Regions from separate parts of the Streptosporangium heterodermiicola genome, predicted to be linked through region 1. Evidence: riboswitches for the same ligand, from Rfam matches in the RefSeq annotation. Region 1 holds a riboswitch; each other region holds the start of a gene.
What was found. A riboswitch is a leader RNA that binds a small molecule or an ion and turns the genes downstream of it on or off. The one in region 1 is predicted to bind cyclic di-AMP.

Region 1 (5,549 bases):
GGGCCGGGTCGCGGCGGGGCGGCCGGGGAGTCGACGTGCAGTGTCATCGGTCAGAGCCTTTCAGCGGGGCCAGGCGACCGGCCCGGCCACGGGGTCACCGCGGCCGGGCCGATGCGGATCGGTACGGGGATCAGCCCGCTGCCTTGACGCCGGCCTCAAGGAACTTGGTCCAGGCCTGGTCGTAGGGGACCGAGCCCTGGTCCATGCCCTCAAGGACCTTCTCCACCGCGGTCTTGACCTGGGCGTGCTTCTCGCCGAGGAAGACGGGCAGCAGGTCCTTGACCGAGGCGCCGAAGATCTGGCCGGTCGGCGCGTCGTTGAAGAACGGGTTCTTCAGGTCGGCGACCGCCGGGTCCTGCTGCGCGGTGATGGAGCTCGGGAAGGCCGCGGCCTCCTGGAAGGCCATGATGTGGCCCTCCTTGCCGGTGAGGTAGTTCAGGACCTCGGCGGCCTCCTTGGGGTGCTTGCTCTGCTTGGGAATGGCCAGGTAGGAGCCGCCCCAGTTGCCCGCGCCGCCGGGCACGGACGCGACGTCCCACTTGCCCTTGTTGTCGTCACCGGCCGCGCCGGAGACCACGCCGAGCATCCAGGCCGGGCAGCCCATGGTCGCGAAGCCGCCCTTCTTGATCGCGGCGTTCCACGGCGGGGTGAAGGAGCCGAGCTTGGCGGTCAGGCCCGCCTCGCTGAAGCTCTTCACCGTGTCGAAGGAGGTCTTGATGGCCGGGTTGGTCTCGATGACGAGCTGGTTCTTCTGGTCGAAGTAGGCGACGTTGCCGTTCTTCGGCGCCTCCTGCGACAGGATCACGTTGTAGAGGGTGTTGGGGCCGTCGAGGAACTTCGGGTCACCCTTGCCGGGGTTGGCCGCCTTGAACTTCTCGCCGATCGCCTTGAAGGCGTTCCAGTCCGGCCAGAGCTTGCCGACCTCCTCGCGCCCGGTGGGCAGGCCCGCCTTCTCGAACAGGTCCTTGCGGTAGCACATGGTCATGCCGCCGATGTCGGTGCCCAGGGCGAAGAGCTTGTTGTCGGCGTTGATGCCGTTGTCCCACTTCGCCGCGGGGAAGTCGGCCTTGCGGCTGTCCAGCCCGTACTCGGCGAGGTCGGTGAAGAACTGCGGGCGGGCCTTCATGAGGCCCATCGCGCCCTCGTCCAGGGCGATGATGTCGGCCGCGCCGCTGTTGGCCTGCAGGCGCTGTAGCAGCTGCGGGAGGTAGACGTCCTCGAACCGGTCGGTCAGGTTCTGGTACTTGACCTGGATGTTCGGGTGCGCCGCGTTCCACGTCTCCACGGCCTTGTCGTAGCCGAAGTTCTCGCCGCCGCCGAAGGTGTGCACGGTGATGGTCACCGGCTCGGCCGCCGCGGCGGAGCCGCCGTTCGCGGCGGGCGTGGCGGGCTCGCTGGAGCTGCACGACGTGACGGCCAGGGCGGTGGCCGCCATGACCGCGACGGCGGCGAGCCTGCCGTGCCGCTTGTTGTTCAACATTCCGGACCCCTCTCAGGTGGTCGCCCGAATCATTGGGAGGCGACATCGCGGACCGGTCCCCGACAAACGCGGTCCTCGTGACGAGGTCGTTCCTCAATGTGCTTTGGGAGCGCTCCCACGAAGAGTGGACGATGGGCAACCGGGACGTCAATATGCCGAAACTCAACCGTTACATCCGGCCGTTTTAGGCAGGACTATTGGTACCAAACCTGCACAAAGATCTCATCAAGATGATTGGGAGCGCTCCCATCTCACGGACATACAGTCGGGGCATTTCGTGTCCGCGCGGGGGCGGGGGACGCCGATCGGGGTCGAGGGTGGCTCCCTCGGCGGGCGCCCGCTGAGGGCTGTCAAGAGGGTGTCAGGAGGGGGTCGGGGAGGGCGGCGAGGGACCCCGGCCACCGGAGCCGGGCCGGGGGAGGGGGCGAGGAGACGCCATCGGAGCCAGGGGAGGGGGGGACGTTCCCGGGGAGGGACGAGGGGGGAGGTGCGGAACGCTCCCGGAAGTCGGGAGAGGGGGACACGTAACGCTCCCGGGATCGGGCGAGGGGGCGCGGGACGCTCCCGGGGGGAGGGGGGACGCGGAACGCTCCCGGGGGCGTCGCCTGTTCGGGCGACGCCCCCGGGAGCGTGTGGACCGGGCCGCCGTTCACCGGCGGGGGGCCGGGACGCCCGCGCCGCAGGGGAGGACGGGTGCGGGTGGCGGGGGCGGGTCAGTTGGAGTAGACGGGGTAGCCGTAGCCGACGACCTGGGAGACGGGCCGGACGCGCTGCTCGACGTCGCCGTTGCCGGTGTTGCCCTCGATCGTGGTGATCGTGCCGTCCCCGTTGTCCTTCTTCACGAAGCCGACGTGGTCGATGCCGTCGATGGTCTTGCCGCCGGCCCAGTCGAAGTAGACGACGGCGCCGGGGGTGGGGATGGTGCCCCAGTGCCCGTTGTTCTTGAACCACTTGGCGTGGGCCACGGTGTAGGCGTCCCAGCCCATGGTGGGGCGGATGCCGGCCATCTCGCCGACCCAGGAGACGAACATCGCGCACCAGGGGGCGTTGGCGTAGTCGTACACGGTACTGCCGCCGTCGCGGGCGAGGGTCTCCTTGGCCCGGGGGCTCGACATGTACCAGGAGTGGAACTTGGTGCCGCCGCCCTGGGCGTTCTCGCGGACGCCGATCTGCTTGGAGGCGATGTCCAGGACCTTCGCCGCGGAGACCTTGGGGAGCCTCTCGGCCACGATCTGCAGGGGGGTCTTCGCGACCTTGGAGGCCTGCGCCTGGGTGTCGACGGGCGGGGCGTTCACGACGCCGTGGCCGTCGGCCAGTGCGGTGCCGGTGGTGCCGGTCGCCAGGGCGACGCACGCGCCCATGATGGCGCATGCCGCGCGGGGAGTGGAGATGAGGCGATGGGTCATACGGGGGTTCGACTCCTTGCTTCGCTTCCATTCCGCCTACCGGGTTAGCTGACGGGTTCGGGCTGGGAAGTGCCCTACGGCGCACAGGTGCGCTGATTCACCCCAGGAACGTGGTTCCCCGGTTCCGCAGACCTCGCGGATTCGGCGGCCGTGCTCACCGTCGGCGGAAAGGTCTCCGCCGGGTGGGACACGGTCGGGCAATGTGACGGCAATGCACAGACCTGGATAGACCTAGGCAATTGCCATGAATAGGACGAAGGTACGTCAGGGGGACAGACGATTACAAGTAGGACATATTGCCCTGGCTTGGGAATACGTCCGAACCGGGGAGGTGTTGCACGGTGCCGTCCGACTGAGGGGTGGGGTGAGGCGGCCCCGGCCACGCCCCTCCCCGGCGGGGCGGGAGGACACCCCGCCGGGACCGGGACCCCCTGTCTCCACGGCGATCCGGATTTTCCGGACCCGCCCGCGAGTTGCCGGCCGGAGGGGGCTGTGACGCACGGGTGAGGCTCCGGCCGGGGGGTGACGCACTCGGTCAAGTATCGAACAGGTTTTCGATGGTAAAAAGTATTCGGATGGTAGGGGTTCTCCCATGAAGGGCCGGAGCCGACGTGCCGGATCCGGCTGCTCCGGGCCCGTGTCCAGAAGAGTTTTCGCAGCTCAGGGACGCGGCAGAGGGAGGCGGGCAGGCCTCGCCGCCCGGAAGGTAAAGAGACGCGCTCGACGGGGCTCCGCGGCCCCGCGAAGGTAAAGGTGTCGGGCAAAGGAACGCGCTTTCCCCCAGGCCTCGTCGCGCACGCGGGTAAAGACCGGACGATCATCATCAAGCGCGCGTGGTCGGCTGTTCACCCGCAGTTCCCGGGCGCTTAAGGACACCGGGTTAGGTTGTGGCAGTCGTGAACGGGTCATCGCCCGGCGTGGAGGACGGCCGAGACCACGCGCGGGATCAGGGTTCGGCCGTTGCCTGGGTGGAGTCACCGCTGCAGATGCTCTGCGCGGTGGAGGCCCACCACGCCGGGCTGCTCGGCGCCCGCAGCCATCTCGTGCCCAGGGCGAAACTCCGCCCGCTGGCCGTGACGGGCCGCGAGCTGGGCCGTCTCACCCTGCCGAGCGGGCTGGAGCTCACCGCGGCCAGGCCGGACATGCCCCGGCCGCGCCGGGGGGAGACCTGGGTGGTGGGCGACGCCTTCTCCGGCAAGGTCCAGTTCCGCTGGCTCACCGCGCTCCCCGGCCGGATCGTGATCGTCGACGACGGGCTCGCCACCATCAGGCTCCTGGAACTGCTCACCGGCAGGCTGGGAACACCCTTGCTGCGGGCGAGGGCGAAGGTCGGAAGGCTCAGGACCGCCCTCGGCGCGGCGGCCGGGCTCAGGCTGCGCGCCGCCGCCCGCTCGGGACGGCTGTCGATCTTCACCGCGCTGCCCGTGCCCCCCGACCTGGCGAAGGCCGTACGCGCCGGGGGAGCCGAGCTGGTCACCCACGACTTCGCCTGGCTGCGGTCCCAGCCGCTGCGCGCGCCCCGCCCCGAGGAGCGCACCGTCGTCCTCGGCACCTCGCTGGTCCGCAACGGCCTGATCCACCGCGACCGCTACTTCACCTGGCTCGCCGGGCTCGGTTCGGCCGGTCCGGTGGCCTACTTCCCGCACCGCCGCGAGGATCCCGACGATCTCGTCCGGGTCGGGGAGCAGCCGGGGATCACCGTCTACGACGGCGGGACCCCCGCCGAGATGACCCTGCGCGGGCTCGCCGCCGAGCAGCGGGTGCTCAGCCTGCCGTCCACCGCGGTCACCTCCCTGCGAGTCCTGCTCTCGGCCAGGGGTGTCGCCGTGGAGACGGTGGACGTCCCCGACGAGTGGTGGACGGCCGAGGCTGTTCCCTCACTCCGCTCCCACCTGTCGCGGTTCGCCCATCACGACACGGGAGTCACCGGGTCATGACCCCGTGGCCGACGCCCGGCGGGCCCGCCGGGCCGCCTCTCCATTTACGAAACCGCATGAAAACCGCGCGAAACCGGGGATTCCCCGCCGGAGGTTCTCTTTGAAGGTCCTGGCCGTGGCCGACTCCGACTCCTACCTGAAGTGGGCGGCCTGCCTGCTGAGGGACCTGCCCTCGGGCTGCGAGACAGAGCTGGCGGTCATCCGTACCCCCATCACCCCGTCGCCGGCGCAGATCCACGCCGCCGTCGCCGGCTCGGCGGCCGACCCGCCCGTGCTGTCGGCCCGCGCGCTGCGCCGGGCCGCGGAGCGCCTGCGGCCCGACGTGGTGCTCGTCGCCTGTACGGGACCCGTGGTGGACGTGCTGGCCGGCGAGGTGCTGGCCGGGTTGCGGCCCAGGCCGGTGTTCGTCTCGGGACTGCCGGGCATCTCCGTACCCGCCACCGAGAAGGCGTGGTTGTTCCGCAGCGGGTGCGACCTGTTCGTGCTGCACAGCGGCCGGGAGGTCGAGGAGTTCTCCGAGATCGGCCGCAGGCTGGGCGGAGGGGGCCAGGTCGGGCTGGCCAGGCTGCCGTTCCTGCGCGACGGCGCGGAGATCGCCGCCACCGGGCCGCGCGACCGGGTGGTGTTCGCCACCCAGGCCAAGGTGCCCAGGCGCAGGGAGGAGCGCGAGCAGGTCCTGCTCGCCCTGGCCGAGCTGGCCAGGAGGCGGCCGGACCTTGACGTCGT
Region 2 (5,549 bases), on a different contig from region 1:
CATCCACACCTGGGACCTGGCCCGCGCCATCGGCGCCGACGAGCGGCTCGACCCCGAGCTGGTCGAGGCCTGCGCCGCCTGGTTCAGCCACATGGAGCCCGGTCACCGGCAGTCGTCGGCCGTCGGAGAGCCCCCGGAGGCGCCCTCCGACGACACCGAAGACGCCGACGACACCGATGACGCTGACGACACCGACGCGCAGACCCGGCTGCTGGCCTCCTGGGGCCGCCGCGCCTGACCGTCCGTCCCCTGTTCTCCGTCCCCCGGGCGCTCGCGCACGGCTCACGCGGGGAGGTCCGGGTCCGCTAGGCGGGCCGCTTGCCGTGGTTCGCCTTGCGCTTCCTGCGGGCCTTGGCCTTACGCGCTCGTCTGCCCATGCCGACCACCCCTTCCCCAAGGTTCTCCGAGGTTCCTCCGGGGACCGCACGGGACTCGATCTCACCGGCTCAGACCTTCACATTCCTCCCGGAACGGCGGTCACACAAGGCCCGGACGGCGATCCGTCCCGCTCCGGTGGACCGGGTTTCCCCGGCCTTTGCCCGGCTCCGGCATTCCCCGCCCCTCCGATACGGGCACCGGCCGGGTCCTAGGCTCCGTCACATGAGCGAGAAGCTGATGGCCCGCTGGCGATCCCTGGCCGGCCTCGGGGCCGACCCCCTCGGCAGCGAACTGATCACCCGGTACGGCGAGCCGCACCGCAGATACCACACGACCGCCCACCTGGAGGCCGTGCTCACCCATGTCGACGCCCTCGCCGGTCACGCCGAGCATCCGGACCTCGTACGGCTGGCGGCCTGGTTCCACGACGCCGTCTACGACCCCCGGCGCGGCGACAACGAGGAGCGGAGCGCGGGGCTGGCCGAGCGGGCGCTGCCGGAGATGGGGCTGCCGGCGGAGGCCGTGGCGACGGTCGCCCGGCTGGTCAGGCTGACCGTCACGCACGACCCCGCGCCCGGCGACGCGGACGGGGCCGTGCTGTCCGACGCGGACCTGGCGATCCTGGGCTCGTCCCCCGAGGTCTACGCCCGCTACGCGGCGGCCGTGCGCGAGGAGTACGGCTTCGTGCCGGACGACGCGTTCAGGGCCGGGCGGGCCGCCGTGCTGCGCTCGCTGCTCGACCTTCCGGTGATCTTCCGCGTCGCCGATCTGGAGGGGGCGGCGAGGGCGAACGTCGCGGCGGAGCTTGAGCGGTTGTGAGCGGCCGGTCATCTTGAGCGACTGTGAGTGGTTAGCCACCAGGACTCAACAACATCCCGCCTGGTTATCGTGGTAATTTGGTGGAATCTGGTGGATTAAGGGGAGCGAGGAGGGCGAGGCATGCTTGCCCAGCAGCGGCAGCAGGCGATCCTGGAGAGGGTGCGCGGTAGCGGCGGGGTCAGGGTCGCCGATCTCGTCCGGGAGCTCGGCGTGTCGGACATGACGATCCGGCGCGATCTTGAGGTGCTCTCCGAGCGCGGCCTGGTGGAGAAGGTCCACGGCGGCGCCACCGCCGCCGGGCCCGGCTCGACCGAGGAGCCGGGCTTCGCCGCCAAGTCGGCACGTCAGCAGGCGGAGAAGGAGACGATCGCCCAGCACGCCGCCAGGCTCGTCCGGCCGGCCACCGCGATCGCGCTCTCCGCGGGGACCACGACCTGGACGCTCGCCCACCACGTGGTCGACGTGCCCGAGCTGACCGTGATCACCAACTCGGTCCGGATCGCCGACGTCTTCCACCGCTCCCCCAGGGCCGACCGCACGGTCGTGCTGACCGGCGGGGTCCGCACCCCCTCCGACGCCCTGGTCGGCCCGGTCGCGGTCTCGGCGATCCGCGGGCTCCACGTCGACACCCTCTTCCTCGGCGTGCACGGGATCAGCACTCGCGCCGGGTTCACCACCCCCAACCTGATGGAGGCCGAGACCGACCGCGAGCTGGTCGCCTCCGCGCACCGCCTCGTGGTGACCGCGGACCACACCAAGTGGGGCACGGTCGGCATCAGCACGATCGCCCAGCTGGCCGAGGCCCACATCGTGGTCAGCGACTCCGGCCTGACCGAGGAGGCCCGCGAGGAGCTCGCCGCCTCGGTGGGCGAGCTGATCATCGCGGAACCCCAGCGAGAGAGCGAGATCGCCGGCCGATGAAGCGCACGATCACCCACCTGGCCGACGGCCGGGAGCTCATCTACTTCGACCGGCGCGACGACGCCGACCGCGGGGCCGTCGACCGGCGTGACCTGCCACCCCGCCCCGCCGCCTCCGAGCTGCGCTACGACCCGCTCACCGAGGAGTGGATCGCGGTGGCCGGGCACCGCCAGGGCCGCACCTTCCTGCCCCCGACGAGTGAGTGCCCGCTCTGTCCCTCCACTCCCGGCAACCTGACCGAGGTGCCCTCCTCCGACTACGACGTGGTGGTCTTCGAGAACCGGTTCCCGTCGTTCTCCGCCCAGCCGGGCGAGCACCGGGAGATCGGCGGGCTGAGCGAGGTCCGTCCGGGGATCGGCAGGTGCGAGGTGGTCTGCTTCACCTCCGAGCACGACTCGTCGTTCTCGCGGCTCTCCCCCGAGCGGGTCGAGCTGGTCATGGAGGCCTGGGTCGACCGTACGGCGGAGCTGTCGGCGACGCCCGGCGTGGAGCAGGTGTTCTGCTTCGAGAACCGGGGGGCGGAGATCGGCATCACGCTGGCCCACCCGCACGGCCAGATCTACGCGTACCCCTACGTGACCCCGCGCACCAGGCTCACCCTCGGGGCGGCCGGGCGCCACCGGGAGCGGACCGGCGGCGACCTGTTCGCCGACGTCCTGGCCGCGGAGCGGGAGGCCGGGGTCCGGGTGGTGGGCTCGAACGAGCACTGGACGGCGTTCGTCCCGGCCGCGGCGCGCTGGCCGGTGGAGGTGCATCTCTACCCGCACCGCCGGGTCCCCGACCTGGTCGCGCTGGAGACCGAGGAGCGCGCGGCGTTCGGCCCCCTCTACACCGACGTGCTCCGCCGCCTCGACGGGCTGTTCGGGGTGCCCATGCCGTACATCGCGGCCTGGCACCAGGCACCGGTCTCCACCGGCCGCGACCTGTCGTACGCGCACATGGAGCTGTTCAGCATCCGCCGCGCGCCGGACAAGCTGAAATACCTGGCGGGGTCGGAGTCGGCCATGGGCGCCTTCGTGAACGACGTGTCCCCCGAGGGAACAGCACATCTTCTGCGCTCTGTTATCACGAACTGATTACCGCTCGGTCTCGTCTTGAGGTCGCGTGACCTGCTGTTTACCACTACTATCCTTCCCACATCGGCCGTAAACGCTGATTTGCCTAATCCCGGGCACCTTGCCCGGGAACCGGGGAACCACCGCACCTGGGGTGAGACCACTTCGGTGGAAGGGCTTCCTCCAGCCCGAACCCGTCAGCTAACCCGGTAGGCGGAAGGAGAGGAGAGTTCGTGGCGGCCCCGTCCCCCACGTTCCGTCGGCATGCCGCTCTGGCCCTCTGTCTGAGCTCGATCGTGGCGTTCACCATCGGTGCCCCCACCGCGGGAAGCGCGGAACCCAAGCCGACCGAGGCCAAACTCCGTGCCGAACTGGCCAAACTCGGCAAGAAACTCGACGGGCTGATCGAGACCTACGCGGCCAAGCGCGAGTCCCTCAGGAAGGCGCAGAAGGCCGAGGCCGTCGCCAAGCAGAACCTGGGCAAGGCCGAGGAGACCTACGTCGAGGCCAAGAGGCAGGTCGACTCCATCGTCCAGCTTCGCTACCAGACCAGCAGCAGCGGCGGGCTGCCCGCGCTGATGTTCTCCGGCGACATGGGCGCCGCCGCGGTGATGGAGCAGCTCACCGCCCAGCAGAGCGCCTACCTGGAGGGTTTCGCCGGCAGCCTCGAACGCAGGAAGAAGGCGTCGGAGACGGCGTCCAGGCTCACCGACGAGATCCGCGACGAGGCCAAGGAGGTGGAGAGCCAGCGCGAGAAGGCCGAGGACGTGATCCGCGACGTCAAGGACAGGCTCGACAGGCTCGCCCCCACCGGTTCCGGCCGCCGCTCCGACGGCAGCTGGGCCCCGCAGCTGCCCACCGGCGCCGACAACATCACCGACCGCACCCGGATCATGCGCGACGCCGTCATGCGGCGCTTCAGCCTGCCGTACTCCGTCGGCTGCTACCGGTCCGCCAACGACGGCGGCGAGCACCCCCTGGGCCGCGCCTGCGACTTCATGATGAGCACCGGCGGCACGATGCCCTCGGCCGCCAACAACGCGCTGGGCGACGAGATCGCCGCCTGGGCCATCAAGAACAAGGCCAGGCTCGGCGTGAAGTACGTGATCTGGCGCCAGCGCATCAACCACGGCTCCGGCTGGAACTTCATGTCCAACCGCGGCGGCGTCACGGCCAACCACTTCGACCACCCGCACATCTCGATGTACTGAGCCACCGTGGGCGAGAAGCAGCCTGGACCGGGACGCCGCACTTTTCCCGCACGATTGCTGTACGCGTCACCGGGCGGTGAAGTCGCGAGTCAGGATCGCGGGCACTAAGGAACGACGTTCACGTCGAAGAAGATGCCCGACAGGTGCGGCATGAAGGGCACTCCCTGCTCGTCGAGCATCTTCCAGTAGACCTTGCACCTTCCCGGCGTCGACCGGGCCTCGACGGACACGCTGATCACCGCCGGCTGCCCCGGGTCGGTGTCGGGGAGCGCTGTGGAGGTCGGCGAGCCACACCCGTCGGCTCCCGGCTGGAGCGGCTCGCGGGCCAGCCTGCGGGCGCGCCAGGGGACCGAACCGGTGTTGGTGATCTTCCAGGTCTTCACGAACCGCTCCCCCACCTTGACCTCGCTGCCGTCGGGGTAGGTGACGTCGGCGTCCAGCCGCGAGCTGTCGCCGGGAATGGGCCGTTCGGGACTGGGCGCCTGCTGCGGGCCGCCGCTCGTGACGGATTCGCCTTCACCGGGCCGCCCCCGGTCCTGGAACAGCCAGTACCCTCCTGCCCCGCCGAGCCCGAGCAGGCAGGCGAGGCCCGCCACGGCGAGGGGGGAGACCTTGCGGCGGGACGGCGCGACCCGCCCGGGACCGGCGGCGTGGCGGGACGGCGCGACCCGCCCGGGACCGGCGGCGTGGCGGGACGGCGCGACCCGCCCGGGACCGGCGGCGTGGCGGGACGGCGCGACCCGCCCGGGACCGGCGGCGTGGCGGGACGGCGCGGCCCGCCCGGGACCGGCGGCGTGGCGGGATGGCGCGGCCCGCCCGGGATCGGCACGGGCGCCGGGGCCCTGCTCCGGATGTCCCTGCTCCTGGTGTCCCTGCTCCGGGAGGGGGGTGAGGGTCACCGGCGCGGAAGACCCCGAAGTGTCCGTGTCCGTGTCCGTGCCGTGCTCCGCGACGATCTCCAGGTGCAGGCGGCGGAGTTCGGGCCGGGGGCCGGTCCCGAGCTCGTCGGCGAGGGTCCTGCGGAGCCGTTCGTAGACCGTGAGCGCCTCGGCGGACCTGCCGGTCACGTGCAGGGCCCGGACCAGCCGGTACTGCAGGGACTCGCGGAGCGGGCTGCGCGCCACCTCGTCGGCGAGCTCGGCGACCAGGGTGGCCGGAAGGTTCT
Region 3 (5,549 bases), on a different contig from region 1:
GCCACCCGGCAGCCGCCGGACCCGCGGCCGTCGGGAGGCGAGCGGCTGGTCGCGCAGGGCCTGCTCACCAGGGGGGAGCTGGAGTTCTGCGTGCTGAGCACGGTGCTCGACGCCGCGTACTTCCTGCTGCAGGCCACCGGGCACCGGCCCAGGTTCCGGCGGGGAGAGCGGCACTGGCTCGGACCGCAGTGGTACTTCGACGCGACCGGCCTGCTCCGGGAGTGCGAGCGGAGGAAGGCGCAGTTGGAACAGACCTGGCCGTCCGCGGAGCTGGACACGCTCCCGGTCGTCCCGCTGGGGCGCATCAGTGCCCAGCGGGTGGTGCTGAGCTCGCTCCAGTGGGAGGTGCTGGTCGGCGCCGACTCCACGTCGACCCCGGCCGACCTGGCGCGCAAGCTGGGCCGTCCCGCGTACTCGGTGCTGCTCGCCGTACGGCAGCTCGCCTCGTCCGGACTGCTCCGCGTCCCGGGGCCCGGTCCGGCCGAGGTTCCCGGGGCCCGCGAGGCCCCCGAGGCCCTTGAAGCTCCCGCGGCCCCGGACCCGCTGCCCAGGCGGACGAGGGGCGCCACGGAGATCCCGGCGGCCGGTACGGGCTCTCCCGGGACGTCGGGGTGGCTTCCCAGGGCGAACGGGGACCCGTCCGACGTCAACCTGCTCATCCGGCTCAGGAACGCATTGGAGGCCATGACTTGAGCGACTTGAGCGACTTGAGCCCGGTCACATGCCGATAAGGCTGCGGACGCTGAAGCTGATCGGAAGGAGGATGCCGGTGGAACTGCGCGAGGAGATACGGCGCGAGATGGCGGCGCTGCGAGAACGCGTACCCGACGTGAACGGGAGCATCGCGTGCAGCGTCGACGGTCTGACGATAGCGAGCGACCTGGAGAGGGACGGCGAGCAGACCGGCGCGCTCTCCTCCGCCGTGCTGGCCCTCAGCCGCCGGATGACGAGCATGGCCGGCAAGGGCGCCTTCGAGGAGACGCTGATCTCCGGCACCAACGGCTACGCGGCGTTCTACGCCGCCGGACCCAAGATCGTCCTCACGGTCCTGGCGCGCCCGGGTACCAACCTCGGGCTGCTCCGGATCGAGGGCCGCAAGACGGCGGCGAGGCTGGCGGCCGTCAGCTCACGCGTATCGATACCCCAGTGATCGGAGACAGCAATGGGCAACATGGACATCTCGCTCAAGGAGATGATGACGATCGACGGCGCCATCGGCTCGGTCGTCGTCGACTACAACAGCGGGATGGCGCTGGGCGCGCTCGGCGGGTCCAAGGACCTCGACCTCCAGGTGGCGGCCGCGGGCAACACCGAGGTCGTCAAGGCCAAGCTGCGGACCATGGAGTCGCTCGGCCTCAAGGACGGCATCGAGGACATCCTCATCACGCTCGGTACGCAGTACCACATCATCCGCCCGATCTCGGGCCGGAGCGGCAAAGGGCTGTTCCTCTACCTGGCTCTCGACCGGAACCGGGCCAACCTCGCGCTCGCGCGGCACGTCCTGCGCGGCATCGAGGAGAAGCTCGAAGTGTGATCCTCCGGTGCGGCCCGCGCCCCGGGAGGCACGGACCGCACCGGAGCCCTCCCCGAGCTTCCCCGGGCCTCCCCGGGCCTCCCCGGGCCGTTCCGGAGCTTCACCTGAAAGGCCGGAGGTCAACGCCCGGAGTCGGCGGCGGTGGTGAGCTCGTCGATCGCGTCGACGAAGGCGGGCCAGAGCTCGGCGGGCAGGTCGTGGCCCATGCCCGGGAAGGTGATCAGCCGGGCGCCGGGGATCGCGTCGGCCGTGGCGATCCCGGCGGGCAGCGGGACGAGCGGGTCGTCCTCCCCGTGCAGCACGAGAGCCGGGACCGCGAGCTCCTTGAGCCGGGGCGCGCGGTCGCCGGAGGCCATGATCGCGGCCACCTGCCTGGCCGTGCCCGCCGGGTCGTACGACCGGTCGTAGCCCAGCCCGGCGATCTCGGCGTTCCACTCCCGGTCGAACGGGTAGCCGGGCGAGCCGACTGCCGCGCAGTTGTCGAGGGCCCGCCGGATCGCGCTCTCGCGGTCGGGCGTGAAGGCCGGCATGAGCACGTCGGGGTCGGTCAGCAGGGCAGCCCCCGGGCTCGGGGTGGACATGATCGAGGTGAGGCTGCGCACCCGGTGCGGGTGGCGGATCGCGAGTGACTGCGCGATCATCCCGCCCATCGAGAGGCCGACCACGTGAGCCGTGTCCCAGCCGAGCGCGTCGAGCAGCCCGGCGGAGTCGTCGGCCATGTCGCCCAGCAGGTAGGGGACCTCTCCGCTCCCGTCGAGGGCGGGCGTCCCCGCCTCGCCCAGGTGGGTGCTCTCGCCGCTGTCGCGGTTGTCGAAACGCACCACGTGGTACCCGCGATCCGCGAGCAGCGCGCAGAACCTCTCGTCCCACTGGATCATCTGGCAACCGAGGCCCGTGATCAGCAGGAGGGGCCGGGCCCCCGGGAAGCCGAAGGTTTCGTAGGCGATCTCGATGCCGTTCGCCGGGGCCCGCAGAGTCATGGCGCTCCTACCGTCCTTGCTGGTTACGCGGGACAGAATGCCATTCGGGGGAAAGCCGGCCACCGGCGGGGTGGGATCTCCCCCGGGAGGGCCATGGCCGGGGCCCCGCCAAAGAGAGTCGGAGCGGGGGAACTCCGGCGGGGCGCGACCTCCGGCTCAGTTCTTCCCGGCGCCGATCCCGGCGGCGCGGGCGCCGGCGACGGCCACGCCCGCCGGGGTGTGCAGGGAGGCGGGCTCGACCATGACCTTGGGCTTGCCGGCCCACGGCCGCACCGCGGCGCTCGCCAGCTGGGTCTGCACGCCTATGCCCAGTTCCTGGGCCTTGGCGAAGACGACCGTCGGGGGCTTGGCCGGGCTGTTGTCCCTGCGGCTCCAGGCGCCGGTGGAGAACGCGACGGGGTGGTTCTTGATCCCCGTACCGCCGCCCCACTTGGTGACCACGTACTTGATGTCGATGTGGCCCATGCCGCCGTTGCCGTCCACGCCGAGCGTGCCGGCGTTGAACGTTCCACCGGTCAGGTCGGCGAAGGTCTTGGCGTCGATGTCGATCATGATGCCCTGGTTCGAGGGCGAGCCGGGACCGCGGTCGCCGACGAAGAACTTGGCCTTCTTGCCCTTGTAGATGAGGTAGCCCTCGGTGAGCAGGGGCCAGCTCGGGCTGGCGATCATGCCCTTCTGCATCGGCCTGCCGCTCGCGGGCAGACCGGTGTCACCGGCCCGGCCGGAGGAGTCGTCCCAGAAGTAGGAGGCCGTGGTCGCGCCCTGGAGGAGGACGGTCTCGGCACTGGCCTTCGCCACGCCGACCTCGGGGTCGGCGGTGGCGGCGAAGCAGGTGGTGGCGGGCAGCGCCAGGGCGACACCGGCGGAGGCGAGGACGCTCGCACCGACCAGGGCGGCGGCCGCGAGACGCTTGCCGCGAGGATTGTCGTTCTGCCAGGTGGACTTGCTCAGGCCGTTCTTGTGCATACCAAAGAAGGGGCGCATGGAGAAAAGGCTCTTTCGCGAGGGAACGGGGCAGCCATGTGCGACACACCGAAGGGGGTGCACTGGCGGGGACGCGCTCGTCGGAAAAGGGGGCGTAGCCGGAATCTCAGGCAATCGCTACGCGGAGCACGATCTGGAAGCTGCCGCGATCGGGGCGGCGAGAGGGTCGGGGGGACGGGGGATGTCGGGGGGAAGAAAAGTCAGGTGGTCGGCACGGACACGGGGTGCACCGACGTGGTGACGCGGTGATCCATGAGGGGATCTCCTCTCCATCTCGTCTACCGGGTTAGCTGACGGGTTCGGGCGGTGGAGTTGCCCTATCGCCGCGCGGTCGCGGCGGATTCACCCCGGAAAAGTGGTTCCCCGGCTCCGGAGCCCGTAGGGGCCCTCGGGATTCGACGTCGGCCGGCCGCTCCCTCTTGTGAAGGGCAGGTCGCCTACCGATAACTGTGGACACTACCCACCAAAACCGGACAAAGCAAAGCAAACACCATGAAAACCCCAGAAGATCTACCTACAACCTTCAAGGAAGCCTCATCGATCGCCCCATCAGGCCAACAACCGTCCTACCAGCACGGATGTCTCCCCCATGTCGAGGATCGCCTCCGGAACCCCGCCCCGGCCCCGTTTCCGGGCCTCATCCCGGGACGTCGCGCCCACGGGTCCCGTACGGGGGGAATCACGCCTCGCGGGTCGAGCCCACACCGGCCGATCCCCGTCCCGGGACACCACGCCCGCCGGGCCCCGCCCCGTTCAGTCCCACCAGAACGACCAGGCGTTCCTGCCCTTGATCTGCTCGGCGTAGTCGATGAGGTTCCCCGCCCCCTGGATGATGCTGTCGGGGCAGAACGTCCAGTGCTCAGCGGCGACGTGCAGGGCGTGCTCCGAGGTCGTCGGGGGCGCGGCGACGCTGAGGTCGAGGGTGTTGAAGCCCATCCCGACCACCCGTACCCCGAACCTGTCCTCCCAGCTCCGCACGACGGCCGCGAGCGGGACCATCCACTCGTTGTGGTTCAGGGCGCCCTGCCAGCCCATGACGGCGAGGGCGTCGGCCCCGCGCTCGACCGCGACGAGCCCGAGCGGGGTCCTGCGCTCGGCCACCAGACCGGCGTACCAGTCGGCGACCACGCCGGGATCGGCGGCGAGCCTGCCCGAGGGGGCCGGTCCCGGACACTCGGGACCGAAGGGGTCGAGCAGCTCCAGCTGGTCGGCGTTGGCCCTGGCGATCCAGTCGGACCACACCTCGGCCATGAACGCGGCGGCGTGGTAGTTGTCGATCTGCCCGGCCGTGTCCGGGGCGATCTGGCCGGCCGACCAGGGCTGGACGGAGTCCTCAAGCAGCACCGGCCACAGGCCCGACCGCTCGTGCTGGGCCCTCAGCCGGGCCCAGTACTCGCCGGAGACCGCCACCTCGCTGAGCCAGAACGCCGGACGGCGACGGACGGCGAGCTGAGCGTAACCGGGGTCGGGCCACACCACGTCCCCCGGCGGCAGCTCCACCGAGAGCCTCCTGCCCGCGCCCTCCCCGGTCCCGTCGCCGCCCTCGCTCCCGTCTGCCCTGTCGGCTCCGTTGGCCCTGTCGGCTTCGTCGGCGAACAGCTGGCCCAGAACTGGCGGAAGTCGCTCGCTCTCGCAATCGCTCATCTCTACCGATCCGATCCTGACCACGGACCAATTTTGGCCTGTCAACCACCCCGAGGGACAGTTCTGCCCTGGTCCAGGCAAAAATTATCGGTATCGCGGAGAACGGAACCGGGTGGGTACCCACCCTCCGCCGCCCTGCCCGGCTGTACGCGATTTGTTGTGCAGTGCAGAACGTTGTGCTGCAAAGTCGCCATGGAGCGGCGTACTCGCCTACCTTGACCAGGTATTCGATTGCCGGATCACAATGGGAATCCGCGATGAGTGAGCCCGCTCCCGAACGCAACCAGTCCGCCTCGCTCCGACGCGCCCTCGCCGTTCTCGCGCACGTGCGCGACCACGCGGGCGCGGGCCACGGCCTGTCGCTCACCCGGCTCGCCGAGGCGCTCGGCCTGTCCAAGAGCACGGTG
Region 4 (5,549 bases), on a different contig from region 1:
TCGGGTGCCGCACGACGGGGTACGGCTGGCGCAGGTCGAAGGCCGCGCTGCCGGCCCACCGGGGGGCGTAGACGACGACCGAGCCCGGTGGGCGGCGGGCGACGAGGCCGTACACGAACGACTGGATCCCCCCGGCGCGGGGCGGGAAGTCGTTCGTGACGACCAGCGTGCGGTTCACGGTTCGGGGAGACCGTTCAGCCCGGCCCAGGAACGTGCCAGGGCGATGCGCTGCGGCGTCGTGGGATGAGATGCATAAAGTACATATTCGACCAGATCGGGGGATAAATCCGAAATATTGGTAGCCGCCAGTCGTTTCTGCATGGCGACGAACGTCGCCGGGTCCCTGGTCAGGTCCAGCGCGTGCACGTCCGCGCGGGCCTCGATCTGCCTGCTCACCAGGTTCTGGGCCGGTCCCGACAGGACCGTGGCCAGGCTCAGCAGCCCCATGACCAGGCCCACCGCCCTCGGGTCGCCGAGCGAGGTGACCCCCGTCCCGCGCCGTACGACCCCCGCCGAGGTCACCGCGTAGAGCAGGCACGCCCCGAACGCCGCGCCCAGGCCGCCGACGAGCGTGCCCGACAGCACGTCGCCCGCCTTGGCGTGGCCCAGCTCGTGCGCGACCACCAGCTCCACCTCGTCGGCGGGGGCGCGGAGCAGCGTGTCGTAGACCACGATCCTGCGGGTCGCGCCGAATCCGGAGACGTACGCGTTGAGCGCGGTGGTCCGCCGGGAGGCGTCGGCGACGAGCACGTTCTCGACCGGCACGCCGTCCCTGGCGGCCATGGCGAGCAGGTCGTCGCGAAGCCGCCCCGCCTCCAGCGGCCTGAAGTCGTTGAAGACCGGCTCGATGAGCACCGGGTAGGCGAAGGAGGCGGCCACGGTCAGGACGAACGCCCCGCCCGCCGCGGGGATCCACCAGCGCCGGTAGCGCCGCGCCAGCGCGATCACCGCCAGCACCATGATCGCGTTCAGCGCGGTGCCGATGCCGGTGCTCTTCGCCCGGTCGGCCGCCCAGGCGGGCCAGGCCTGGGTGGACAGCCCGAACTCGCGCAGGTAGCCCTCCGACCACATCCCCAGGGGCCACCGCAGGATCGCCACGGCCACCGACAGCGCCAGCACGCCGAGGAGCGCCCGCAGCCACCACGGCCCCGGCAGCCGGTCGGCGAGCCGCGCGCCCAGCGGGGTGGCCACCAGCACCCCCGCCACGAGCAGCGTCAGGCCGAGCGACAGGTAACCGGGAAGGCTGACCAGCGCGTCGAACGTCTCGGACCTGGTGATCTGCTCGGCGGTGAAGTCGCGGGCCGGATCGGGAACGACGGCCGGGGCCCCCTCGGGCAGCGCCCTCCAGGGCGTGGTGAACGCCACGACCGCCAGCGTGACCACCCCCAGCACGGCCAGCGCCCACCCCGCCGACCGCACGCCCGAGGGCGTGTCCGTCGTGCTCAGCGTCACGTGAGTTCCTTCCTGAGGTAGTCGCGCCAGGCTCCGGTGAACTCGGCCACCGTCAGGCCGAGCGTGCTCCCGACATCGCTACCGTAGAGCCTCACCAGCGCCTTCTCCCCGAAGCGCTCCGCGACGAACCTGCAGGCGAGCCACGCCTCCTCGTACGCCTGCGCGAGCCTCGGCGCGCCGGGGGCGAAGTCGGCCGGGCCGGGGAGCCTGGCGGGCAGGACGCCCGAGCGCACCTCGGCGGCCAGCTCGGCGGCGGCCGTGCGCACCGCGATCCCGGCGTCGCGGTAGCCCGCGTAGTCGGCGAAGCCCTCCGACAGCCACATCGGCACCCGGCCGCCGCGGGTCGCGCCGGTGGCCACGTGGGCGAGCTCGTGGGTGATCACCACGTCCCTGCCGGTCTCGGTGAGCCTGGCGTACCCCGACGGCAGGACGATCACCCGGTCCGCGATCGCCATCGCGGCCAGTCCGTGGGTGCTCCCGGCCCCGGCGAGCGTCGCGGCCTCGGCGTCGGTGGCGGGGAAGAGGATCACCGCGGGGACCGGCCCCCAGATCGCCGCGATCGTCGCGCGGGCCCGGTCGGCCCTCGCCGCCAGATCCCGCAGGACGGCGGCGGGGACGCCGTGCCCGACCACGAGGGAGTGCTCGCCCCCGACGATGACCGCGGCGCCCGGCCACAGGTCGCGAGGGGACGTCCTGGCGCCGTACGAGAGGTGGGAGGCGGGGGTGGGCGGGAGCGGTGCGGCTCCGGCCAGGAGGGGTCCCGTCCCGGCGAACGGACCGGCGCTCATCAGCGCCAGCATCCCGGCGAGCACGGCGCGGCGCCCTTTCGGGACGGACATACGAGCCGATGGTACTCGAACGACATGGAACGGCCCCGGCCCTCCCGCGGGAGGGCCGGGGCCGCTTTTCCGTGCTCAGACAGGCGCTCGGGGCTTGGACAGGTGCTCACGCGCGGATCCCGGATCCCGGATGCCGTACTCACGCCCGGAACCCAGGACTCACGCACGGAACCCGGGCCCGTACGGAGCCTTGGCTCACGCGCGGGTCCCGGGTTCCGGGCGGGGCTCAGGCCCCGGGCCGTACCGCTCCGGCGAAGGCGGACCTGTAGTAGCCCGCCAGCCTCACGACACGGACCGTCTTGCCGCTGCTCGGTGAGTGGACCATCCTGCCCTTGCCGACGTACATGCCGACATGGCCCTTTCCACTGAAGAACAGCAGGTCACCGGGGTGCAACTTGCTCCACGAGACCTTCTTCCTGATCGACCTGTACTGGCTGTGCGTGATCCTGGGAAGGGACACGCCCGCCTTCCGCCAGGCGTATCGGACGAGCCCCGAGCAGTCGAACGCTCCGGGGCCGGAGGCTCCCCACCGGTACGGATCGCCGATCTGCTTCTTGGCCGCCGAGACCGCCTTGCCGGCCCGGACCTTCTGCAGTGCCGCCCTGGTCTTGCTCTTGGCCTTGGTCTTGGACACGGTCTTGGACACGGTCCCGGCCTGAGGGGCGGTCTTCGTGGTGCTCTCGGCCTTCTCGGAAACACCGGCCGCGCTGTTGACCAGTATCTCCGGGGGGCCGTCAGCCGCCGCCTGCGCCGCCGTGGGCCCCAGGGTGACCGCTCCGGCTGAGGCGGTCAGGGTGAGGGCGATGCCGCCGAGGGAAAGGCGGAAAAGGCGTGACAGACGGGGGTTGTGCGGGGTGGTAGACAGGATTTCTCCTTGGGACTTCCACTGATGCCTACCGGGTTAGCTGACGGGTTCGGGCTTGGAAGATGCCCTACGGCGCAAATGCGCCGATTCACCCCTGGCCACGCTGTGCTGGGCCTTTTGGGTCCCCGGTTCCATGCCTCCTGGCTGCATGGATTCGGCGGGCCGCCGTGATGAGCCCTGCCCCCGGCTGGGGGCACGGCGGCCGATTGGATTTCTATAGGGACACCGGCCCGAAGACCGACATTCGCCGCGACGGCGTGGCTTGCACGTCGCGACGCCAGAAGTTACCCCGATCTCCAACTTTCGGCAAAGCATTCGCCAAATCGGATGCCCGGCCAGTCCTATTGATCTTCCCGTTACCCCTGCTTAATGGCTATTTATGCTATTGAGATATGACTCTCGTCACACGAACGGAACCACTCCGACAAATAGCAATTTTTGTAATATTCATCACATCTTCCCGATCGAGGTTTGAACCTCGCGGATGGACCGATCCAGGGCGACCCGGCCGGGCGGTCTCAGCGCCTGACACGCGTGCAGGCGCCGTAGATCGACTGCCGGAAATCCACCTCGGTGATCTCGAACCCGGCGGCGTCGGGCATCGGTTCGAGCAGCCACCCGAAGGTGCCGTACCCGGTGCGCGGATGCTCGGCGTGGTCGTCGCGCGTGCTCGCAGGACAGGAAGCGCTCAAGGGCGGAGAGCCCGTCCTCGCGAGATGCGCCCCTCCGGCGCGAGGCGGGCCGGGACGGCCCGGGAAGGCCGGGGCCCGCCACACGGGGTCAGGGGCGGACGGCTCCGACGATGCGACGGCCGTAGGCGGACAGCGGGACGACCTTGACGACGTCGCCGGTCTGCGGGGCGTGCACGATCTGGCCGTTGCCCGCGTACATGCTGACGTGGCCGAGACCCTCGCTGAAGATGAGGTCGCCCGGCTGGAGCTCGCTCAGCGAGACCTTGCGGCTCGCGCCCCAGCTCCACTGCTCCCAGGTCGTGCGGGGGAGGCTGACCCCCCCGCTGCGCCAGGCGCCCTGGACCAGGCCGGAGCAGTCCCAGCCGCCGGGGCCCGTGCCACCGTACTGGTAGGGCTTGCCGACCTGGGCGAAGGCGAACTGCAGGGCGGCGCGGGCGTTGCCCGAGGCGGAACCGCTGTACTGGATCCCGGAGCTCTCGGGGTTGCCCGTCTTGAAGACGTTGAGCTCGCGCAGGATCTTCGTCTGGGCCCTGACCATCTTGTCGGCCTTGGTCTTCTCCTCGGCCAGGTCGTCACGCGTCTCGTCGGCCTCGGCGAGCGCGTCCTTGGCCTGGTCCCGGCTGGTCCGCAGCGCCTTGGTGGCCTCGTCGAAGGCGCTCAGGGACTGGGCGCGGGAGGTGGACATCTGGTCGGCGGCGGCCAGGCCGCTCAGCAGGGCGCCGGGGTCGGTCTGGTAGATCATGCCTTCCCAGCCGTTGACCACGCCGACCTGGTAGGTGCTGACGGCCATCGTGACGAGCTCCTTGCGCAGCCCGGCGACCTGGTCGTTCTGGCGGGTCAGGTTCTCGTTGAGCGTGCGGTACTTCTTCCTGGCCCGCTTCCACTTCTCCGAGGCCTGGTTGTACTTCTCGACGACCTGGTCGGCCTGCTCGTTGAGCTTCTCCAGCTTCTTCTTGGCCTGGGCGAGTGTCGGCTTCGGCTCGGCGAACGCTCCGCTCACCGGCAGCATCAGCAACGCGAGCGCGAGCCCGGCCGCCACCGGCATCCGAATCAGTCCAACCGGCAAACCCGCCACGGCCACGTCAACGCCTCCCGACTGCACCAGACCTGCGGCGAATAGTACAGAAGAAGTAATGATTGACTCACCTTTTTGCCGGGTTTGCTCCTTAATCGCAGGTGGAAACCTTGACCCGGACCCGGCCCCGGGGGAGACGGGCCCGGCCCGCCCCCGTCACGGGAGGCGGCCCGGCCCGAGTCCCGATCGCGCTACCCGCAGGTGGCGACGTCGCAGATCTTGGCGGTCATCTTCCTGGCGTCGCGCAACTGGACGGTCCAGTCGCTCTTGGTCGGCTTGGCGTACTCGCCCGCCCAGAGGTAGACCAGGACGGCGTTGCCCTTCCTGACCAGCACGCTCCGGTCGCCGCCCACCCCCGCCTTCCTGCCGTAGTAGACCTGCCCGGAGATCCGCAGCGCCTCGTCGCCGACCCCGGTCAGGCGCGAGGAGGCGTAGCGGTAGGAGGAGCCCGAGTCGGTCCTGGCCCCGCACCTGGTCAGGGCGGCGCGCACCTGGGCGACGGCCGAGACGGCCGAGGCGCGCGAGCCGTACAGGATCACCTGCTCGACCTTCATGAAGTCCGGTACGCCGGTGAAGGTCACCGTCCGCGCGGCCACCCGGCCGGTCGCGGCCAGCGTGCTCCTGTC

Region 2: another riboswitch for cyclic di-AMP. It lies ahead of ACSC1Q_RS14445 (coiled-coil domain-containing protein); the one in region 1 lies ahead of ACSC1Q_RS05690 (CHAP domain-containing protein).
Region 3: another riboswitch for cyclic di-AMP. It lies ahead of ACSC1Q_RS13335 (hypothetical protein); the one in region 1 lies ahead of ACSC1Q_RS05690 (CHAP domain-containing protein).
Region 4: another riboswitch for cyclic di-AMP. It lies ahead of ACSC1Q_RS02935 (C40 family peptidase); the one in region 1 lies ahead of ACSC1Q_RS05690 (CHAP domain-containing protein).

Annotation. Positions count from the first base shown of each region.
Region 1 is NZ_JBPJSR010000002.1:416,101-421,649, forward strand. Features, by position in the region: gene ACSC1Q_RS05680 (carbohydrate ABC transporter permease) at 1-47, opposite strand, end outside; gene ACSC1Q_RS05685 (ABC transporter substrate-binding protein) at 131-1,480, opposite strand; gene ACSC1Q_RS05690 (CHAP domain-containing protein) at 2,194-2,886, opposite strand; cyclic di-AMP (ydaO/yuaA leader) riboswitch at 2,905-3,043, opposite strand; gene ACSC1Q_RS05695 (hypothetical protein) at 3,855-4,823, shown strand; gene ACSC1Q_RS05700 (DUF6716 putative glycosyltransferase) at 4,924-5,549, shown strand, end outside.
Region 2 is NZ_JBPJSR010000005.1:460,615-466,163, reverse strand. Features, by position in the region: gene ACSC1Q_RS14465 (TIGR03086 family metal-binding protein) at 1-238, shown strand, start outside; gene ACSC1Q_RS43355 (50S ribosomal protein bL37) at 306-377, opposite strand; gene ACSC1Q_RS14460 (HD domain-containing protein) at 601-1,197, shown strand; gene ACSC1Q_RS14455 (DeoR/GlpR family DNA-binding transcription regulator) at 1,318-2,118, shown strand; gene galT (galactose-1-phosphate uridylyltransferase) at 2,115-3,194, shown strand; cyclic di-AMP (ydaO/yuaA leader) riboswitch at 3,267-3,403, shown strand; gene ACSC1Q_RS14445 (coiled-coil domain-containing protein) at 3,407-4,384, shown strand; gene ACSC1Q_RS14440 (BTAD domain-containing putative transcriptional regulator) at 4,489-5,549, opposite strand, start outside.
Region 3 is NZ_JBPJSR010000005.1:221,236-226,784, reverse strand. Features, by position in the region: gene ACSC1Q_RS13355 (hypothetical protein) at 1-693, shown strand, start outside; gene ACSC1Q_RS13350 (roadblock/LC7 domain-containing protein) at 770-1,150, shown strand; gene ACSC1Q_RS13345 (hypothetical protein) at 1,163-1,534, shown strand; gene ACSC1Q_RS13340 (alpha/beta fold hydrolase) at 1,654-2,514, opposite strand; gene ACSC1Q_RS13335 (hypothetical protein) at 2,671-3,498, opposite strand; cyclic di-AMP (ydaO/yuaA leader) riboswitch at 3,759-3,909, opposite strand; gene ACSC1Q_RS13330 (DUF4253 domain-containing protein) at 4,252-5,142, opposite strand; gene ACSC1Q_RS13325 (IclR family transcriptional regulator) at 5,400-5,549, shown strand, end outside.
Region 4 is NZ_JBPJSR010000001.1:727,549-733,097, forward strand. Features, by position in the region: gene ACSC1Q_RS02920 (glycosyltransferase family 4 protein) at 1-178, opposite strand, end outside; gene ACSC1Q_RS02925 (M48 family metallopeptidase) at 175-1,452, opposite strand; gene ACSC1Q_RS02930 (hypothetical protein) at 1,449-2,291, opposite strand; gene ACSC1Q_RS02935 (C40 family peptidase) at 2,518-2,937, opposite strand; cyclic di-AMP (ydaO/yuaA leader) riboswitch at 3,167-3,326, opposite strand; gene ACSC1Q_RS02940 (hypothetical protein) at 3,675-3,848, opposite strand; gene ACSC1Q_RS02945 (C40 family peptidase) at 3,937-4,893, opposite strand; gene ACSC1Q_RS02950 (hypothetical protein) at 5,115-5,549, opposite strand, start outside.